DNA from 2 places in the Blautia sp. MCC283 genome. Region 1 is predicted to be linked to the other one. Evidence: riboswitches for the same ligand, from Rfam matches in the RefSeq annotation. Region 1 holds a riboswitch; the other holds the start of a gene.
What was found. Region 1 has a riboswitch for cyclic di-GMP ahead of GPK81_RS04220 (hybrid sensor histidine kinase/response regulator). Riboswitches for the same ligand answer to the same signal wherever they lie in the genome.
Positions count from the first base shown of each region.

Region 2: linked by a shared signal. The riboswitch ahead of GPK81_RS01780 (hybrid sensor histidine kinase/response regulator) and the one ahead of GPK81_RS04220 (hybrid sensor histidine kinase/response regulator) in region 1 are both predicted to bind cyclic di-GMP.

Region 1 covers NZ_WQQB01000014.1:364-4,048, forward strand. The annotation lists gene GPK81_RS04220 (hybrid sensor histidine kinase/response regulator) at 1-2,221, opposite strand, end outside; cyclic di-GMP riboswitch class I at 2,448-2,523, opposite strand; gene GPK81_RS04225 (ATP-dependent helicase) at 2,547-3,685, opposite strand, start outside.
Region 2 covers NZ_WQQB01000005.1:106,625-110,309, forward strand. The annotation lists gene GPK81_RS01780 (hybrid sensor histidine kinase/response regulator) at 1-1,560, opposite strand, end outside; cyclic di-GMP riboswitch class I at 1,793-1,883, opposite strand; partial or broken gene GPK81_RS18410 (aldo/keto reductase) at 2,425-3,172, opposite strand; gene GPK81_RS01790 (carboxymuconolactone decarboxylase family protein) at 3,183-3,685, opposite strand, start outside.

The sequences.
Region 1 (3,685 bases):
GTACACATTCTTTCCCATTTACTGCCCGGCCACAGTGAATGCCGTACATTTCCAACTGTTCTTCCAGAATCTCATAATTCAGGTCATTATCTTCTGCGATCAGAAGCGTTTTTATGATCCTGGATGGCCTGAGTTTGAAGAACGGAATTTCCGCGGTTGTCTCTGATACTTCCTGCTCCCTGATAAAAGGTACATCCAGAGTCACACGGAAAGTGGTTCCCTCGTGGAGTCTGCTTGTTGCTTCAATGGTTCCGTTCATCTGGTCGACGATCTTTTTTACAATAGCAAGGCCCAGGCCGCTTCCCTGTACTTTATTCACTCTTGTATCAATTGCTCTGGAAAACTGAGAATACATTTCTTTCATGAATTTTTCGCTCATTCCAATCCCGTTATCCCGGACAATGGAAACCAGGCGGATCTTATCTTTATCCGGAAATGGTTCCTCATAAACTTCCAGTTCAACCATTCCTCCCTCAGGAGTATACTTCACTGCATTGGATAACAGGTTCATGTAAATCTGACCGATCCGCAGACGGTCAGACAGCACGGTATCATAAATAATGTCATGTCGGTTACAGATAAATTTCTGGTTCTTATCTTCTGCTGTTCCACGGATATTCTGTTCGTAAAGTTTACATAATTCAGACAGTTTTACTGGCTCAGAATCAATGCGAAATTCCCCACTTTCGATCCTGGAGATATCCAGGACATCATTGATCAGCTGCTGCAGATTACTTCCACTTAAGTTGATCTTATCCAGACAGTCCAGTATTTTGTCCGGTTCATGGAGATGGTTTCTTGCAACTCTGGTAAATCCCATAATGGCATTCATAGGAGTCCGGATGTCATGGGACATTCTGGAAAGGAACTCTGATTTTGCCTCATTGGCACGGTTGGCCTCTTCTACCGCATCTATGAGATATTTTTCCCGCCTTTTTTCCTCACTGATCACGCGGATCACAAGCAGAACCTGTCTGGCTGTTCCATCTTCCGCTCTTGACTGGACAATAAACCTGGCCAGATGCCAGTTGTTATCTGTGGCAAGGTAGTCAACTGCAATGGACTCCTCTTTTTCCAGACGTTTTTTCAGAGTGGAGAGGTCATAAAACTGTTTTACCATGGCCCTGTATTTGGACGCGACTTTTTCGCTGCTATCACTGGTGATATGGGCAGCTGCGGTTCCCTTCATTCCTGTAAAACGGTGATTTTCACTGCCGCCGGTAATCTCCTCATAATAAAAATCCTGAAGGTCGATCCGGTAGATCATGTAGTAGATCTTACTGATGGCGGATATGATCTCATTGTTCATTTTCACTTCTGCCAGAGAATCTTCCAGCTCTCTCTGATGATTTCGCTCCTCCTTTATGATCTCATCTACATGACGAAAAGCGATCAGAACCGGAAAATCCGTTGAAGAAGGAAGTCTGGTGGCTCTGATTTCAAAATACTGATGCCTGTTGGCATTTTCCCGGGACTGATATCTGCGGCTGATCTTATCCCTGGTTTTAAGCTCGCCTATCAGATTCTGACAGTCAAATGTCTCCAAAAAATCCGGCGCGGATTCTTTTATGACAAAATGATCATAATAGTATTTCAGTTCTTTTGAGTAACAAAGTATGATTTTTTCTCTGCTTTTCGGAATCTTCGGAGCGTTGGCACCCTGTTCCAGTTTTACAACTTCGGCAGTATCATCCAGAAGATTGACTTTATATACAGAAGTACAGTCCTCACAGAGAACATTCAGGATCTGACGTTCTTTTTCCATGCTTTCAAGATTTTTTCCCAGAAGCGTAAACATGCGGAGATTTTCCCTGGCTGTATTCAGATGAGCACCTACGAACGCAAGCTGATGAATAAACAGTTCTGAGATTCCTTTATAAAAATGATCCATTCCGATAAATCCGCTTAAATGGTCTCTGCTGAAAATAGGTGCGAGGACGCGGGAATATGTGTGATGTTTCTTCATCAGGTTGTATTCCTGTTCCATAGGAGAAAGTTCTTCACAATCTGTAACCTGGATCGTCAATCCTTTTTTCAGTTCGTCTGTCCAATGTGGAATATCCTCTACCGTGATTTCTGAAAATAACTGTTCTTTTTCTAATATGTCGTCCTCATTTTTCCATTCATACTGAAGACAGAAGTATTCTTTTCGGTTCTTTTCTTTTTTATCAAAAATATATACTCGATCGGCACCACTGCATTTTCCAAGCAGTTGCAGCATTTCGTAAATTGCGCCATCCAGTTCTTCGTTGTTTTTTACACGATATTTCCGTTTAATCTCCTTGTGATATCCTTGATACTTACCGGTTTTGGTATATATCCGTTCATGCCAGCTTCTGAGCCGTATAGGACATCAGAAGTGCACCATCTGCATCACCATTTCCTCTCCACGGGGTAAAATAAAAAAAGCACCATGTTCAGACAGAGAGAACTATAGTGCTTTTGAATTATGCAACTGGCTGCCATTTTACAGGCCCTATAGCTTTGCGCCACAGTCTTTCGGCTGCTTTGCCCGTGTTTATTTTTTTAATAATTTTAGTGTATATTTATACGGGAATATTGTTTGGAATTTTTTTCAGCTGTGAAAAGGCTTTTAGCATTTCTTTTTCGCCGTAATCATCAAATTGTATCACAATGGTATCTTCGGTTTCGGAGATAATGGACCCGCGGCCGTATTTGGGATGTTCTACAAGTTGTTTTGGTGTTTCTGGTGGGATATTTTCCGGCAATGCTGTCTTTTCATCTGGGGATAAAGAAGTTTCCTGTTCCTGGGATCTGGCATATTCTTTCGGTGTTTCCAATTTTCGGAGTTTTTCTTCCAGGATCATCTTTTTCAGGTCCTGAAGGTGCCGGGCAGCTTCTTTTGTATCTCTTGTGGCATCTGCCGGATGGGCAAGATATTTCTCCGGAAGACTGGAAAGGTAGCGACCTGGACCTGGAAATACCCGCGCAGTTCCGGGATTGATGTAAAAAGATAATTCCAGGAATTTCCTTGCTCTTGTCATTCCCACATAAAACAGTCTCCTCTCTTCCTCTTCTGTAGAAGCATCACGGCTATTTAAGGGAATCAGCCCATCATTTACACCAATGATAAATACGTAATCGAATTCCAGCCCTTTGGAGGCATGGAGCGTCATCAGTTTTACAGATTCTCCGGAAACCGCATCTTTTTCCGGTTCCATGCCATTCAGTACAAGATCATTAAGAAAATCCCTGATACTGTGATAGGATTCCATTTTCTTTAACAGGGAAAGGATTTGCCTCCTGTTTTCTTTATAGTCGCTGGAAGACGGTCGGAGATATTTTTCCAGAGAAAGCTGTTCCCACAGATTTATGTAGCCGGAGCCTGTGTCCCGATACTCCCACATGGCCTGAAAAAGTAAGGATTTCGAGAGAAATACACTCCCTTGTGTAAAATTCAGAATCTCTGTCCGGGCTTTTTTTGAGGTCCATCCTTCCCCGAAAGTTTTGTCGCAAAGGACATAAGTTCCGCTGGTAAGATCCTCATGATTGCTTAAAAAACGCAGTATATGAAGAAACCAGGCAAGAACCGGAATATCCTGAATGATTTTCTTCTGAGAGATTTCATATGGGATCTGATGTTTTTCCAGAACTTTTGAAAGGATCTCTGACTGGCTCTGAAGCCTGTAAAACACTGCGACCTCCTCAAGTGGAACGCCTCTTT
Region 2 (3,685 bases), on a different contig from region 1:
TTTTCCATCCTCCCATTCCAGGGGTATGTAAGAAGCGATCTTATAAGTCTTTTCATCCTGGCTGCAATACTCAAACTTATAAATATCATTTTCACTTTTCAGTTTTTTCCGAATATTATCCGGGGCTATCAGGATATCTATAGCTTCCAATGGTTCCAGTGTCTTATATTTTTCAAGAACCTGCATCTGAAAATCATGATAAAATCCCAGAGGTTTATATATCATCTGTCCATTCAGATTGTAGAATTCATACCTGTCATTTTCCAGATCACAGACAACAAAACGGTCAACCAGACGCACAATACTCTGGATCAGCTGCTCCATGGAAGCATTATCCGCTGCCATCTGCAGATGCCGTGCACTCTCCACCTTTGTCTCTGTGATATCCCGCAGAAAGATCATGGCATATTCTGAATCCTCTATCTCGCCGCGTATGATCACATTACGGACCCATCGTTCTTCTCCATTCAGAGTGATACGGCACTCCAAAGCCAATTCGGTTTCCAGACCCTTCAGCCTTTCTGCAATATAACCACGGTCGTAAAAAGAGGATACCGCCTTCTTATCTTTCTCCACAACATAGGAATCCACAAAATGCCGAATCAGTTCATCCCATGTATGACTCTGTTCAAAGACGGTCATCAGGGACGGCTCAACCTTAAAGGTATCAAAAGTATTCGCTTCCAGATTCACATAATACTCGCACAGATCTGCTTTTGTAAAAGCCCGGTGGAAAGCAGCAGATTTTTGTGCCTGCATGATTTCTTTTTTCTCCCCATCAATGTTAATAAAAATCCCGGCAATCCTGCTGGCAGAACCATCCAGACGGCGTATTACTTCTGCCGATGCCCGAAACCACTGGTATTGATTATCCTTCATTCTCATACGATACTCTACCTGGTATTTTATCTGGTTCGTCTTATCCTTAATTGCCGCCTGAAGCTGCACCATTACTCTTTCTTTATCCTGTGGATGCAGAAGATCTGACCAGGATTCCAGTTTATTCGGAAAGTCCAGAGTGTCATGATAGCCAAGCATTTTTCGGAATTCATGACTCCAGTTTGCATTCACAATCTCACTGTTTTCGTCACAGTCAAAATACCAGAAGCCGGAACAGATAGCCTCATTGAGCAGTGCCAGATTTACATGATCCCAGTTGACCTGTACAGACATAACCCAGATCTGTCTGCCCGCCTCATCTGTCGCATCTTCTTTATAAAGCCGTACATTATTCACTGTACCGTCTGCTGTAAGGATCTGTGATTCCCCTGCTCCGTGAAGCTGCAAAAAACGATCTCGATCCAGTATATCTTCCTCGCCATAAAAGAAATTTTTCAATGAGCCGTTTGTCTGCTTCATAAAAGAGTCGAATGTATATCCTGTACTATGTAACAGCAGATTGCTCACAGATAAAACAGACAGGTTTTGGTCATAATATCCTGTCATTATGCCTACCCCGCCATTATTTTCCAGTGTTTTCTGTACTGCCTGTGACATGGCCTGTGTCTGTCCTGGTACAGTCTCACCTAAGGAATATATTTTGTCCTCATAATTTTTCATTTTATAAAAATCCTCTCTCCGTCTTATGCCTTCTTCACCCTGCTTTTATCTGTATACAGAAAACCTGTCCCTGCCAGTTTTGTTACCCATTTTTGCATACAAAAAGGACACTTGCCAAAATCTGCCAGTGTCCCTATTATATTTTTTTAAATCACACATCTATATAGTATAAAAGGTATCGGAATCTCTTCTGTTCAAACATCTTTTCCATATATTATGTTGATATGGAAACAGTGGCAACCGGCTGACATGGTCAAGCTTTCTGACTTTAGTCCCTTCTGGCTTTGCGCCCCTGCCTTTCAACAGGTTTGCCTTTAAAATAATTTTCATTTTTCCCAAAATAAAAATACCATGAAGTTTTTTACACGTCAATAATATTGGATAGAAAATCTGTATATTTTTTTATCTTGGTATAGTTGTATAAGTAGTCAATTACATTTAATACATTCCGTTCAACATTTTTTTGATATTTTTTCTTTTCCCCCCACTGTAAAACAGCCTCTGAGCGTTTCGTTATATAGAGGGATACAAATAAGAGCAAGATCCACCCATGTTTAACAGTATTGCCGTTTGGCATCCTGTTCTCCTATGGGATTTATCTTGATGGGGATCTCCCCATACCCTCTCAATAACAGACGTTTCACTTGTCTGTTGGTTCCACCTGAAAGTGTTCACAGCACTATTTCTAATATCGGAAGGGACAGCCGATATTGAAATACGTGGACTCCCGGAGGGAGGAATAGTCTCAGTGGAAGGAGGAGTATGAGAACAGAAAACAAAGATAAAGAACTGAATCACAGACATTTTATAGGATTACGTCTTACCGATGGAATTGAATCCATACACTCTATGATTACTGAAACTTTATTTCTTTTCATCAAGCAAAATAACACCTTGCGCCGGATTTTTATCAATTGCACCAACTATCTCATGTGGAACATATGGCTCTTCAAGATATGCAAGGTCTTCGGCAGTTAATTTAATGTCAAATGCTCCGGCTGAATCATCCAGATACTGCGTTTTGGTTGCCCCAATAATAGGCGATAGAATTCCCTTTGCCCACTGCCATGCAATGGCTATCTGGGACATTTTGCAGTTATACTTTTCGGCAAGCTCCGCTACACGTTTAACTATCTGTATGATATCCATACATGGCAGATGCACCAAGTGCCCTGACCTTTCCTGCTTTTACCAGATCGTGCAGTGCCTCCATAGTTTCTTCAATTGGTGTATCATAGTCAAATCTATGGATGATATATAAATCAAGATAGTCGGTTCCAAGACGTGACAGAGTTCCATCTATTTCCCTCATGATTGCCTGTCTTGATAAACGACCTTCATTAAAATATACCTTGGATGCAATCACAACCTGATTTCTCGCTACATTTTTCTTCAATGCTTTACCTAAATATTCCTCACTTGTTCCTGCTGAATATCCATTTGCTGTATCAAAAAAGTTATATCCCAAATCAAGTGCATGTTTGATAACATTCTCACTTTCAGCTTCATCCAACGTCCAGTCATGCATGGTTCCAGCTTTCCCAAAACTCATGCAGCCCACACATAATTTTGACACTTCTATATCTGTATTTCCGAGTTTACCGTATTCCATAGTGCTCTCCTTATCTTAATCCAGCGTACTCTTTCTCCGATACCGCCTCACACCACTCATTGGAACAATCCACTCCCGGCACCTCAATTGCCAGATGGGAAAACCATTCATCCGGAGCGGCCCCATGCCAGTGCTTTACATCTACCGGAATGTTAATACAGTCACCCGGTTTCATTTCTACCGCATCCCTGCCTTCTTCCTGATAAAACCCTCGGCCGGCTACACATACTAAGATCTGCCCGCCACCGCTTTTTGCATGATGAATATGCCAATTATTCCTGCATCCGGGTTCAAATGTCACGTTGAAAATGCCAACCTGAGAAGTGGAAATCGGTGCAAGAAAACTTCTGCCAGAAAAATACTGTGCAAAACCATCATTTGGTGCACCAATTGGAAATACCATCTCTTTTGCATGCGCCCGCATCGCTTCCTCTTCGTATGGCAAATCTCCTTCGCCTGTCTCCCACACTTCCTTTGCAAGATTGAAAACAGCCCATGCTTTTGGCCATCCTG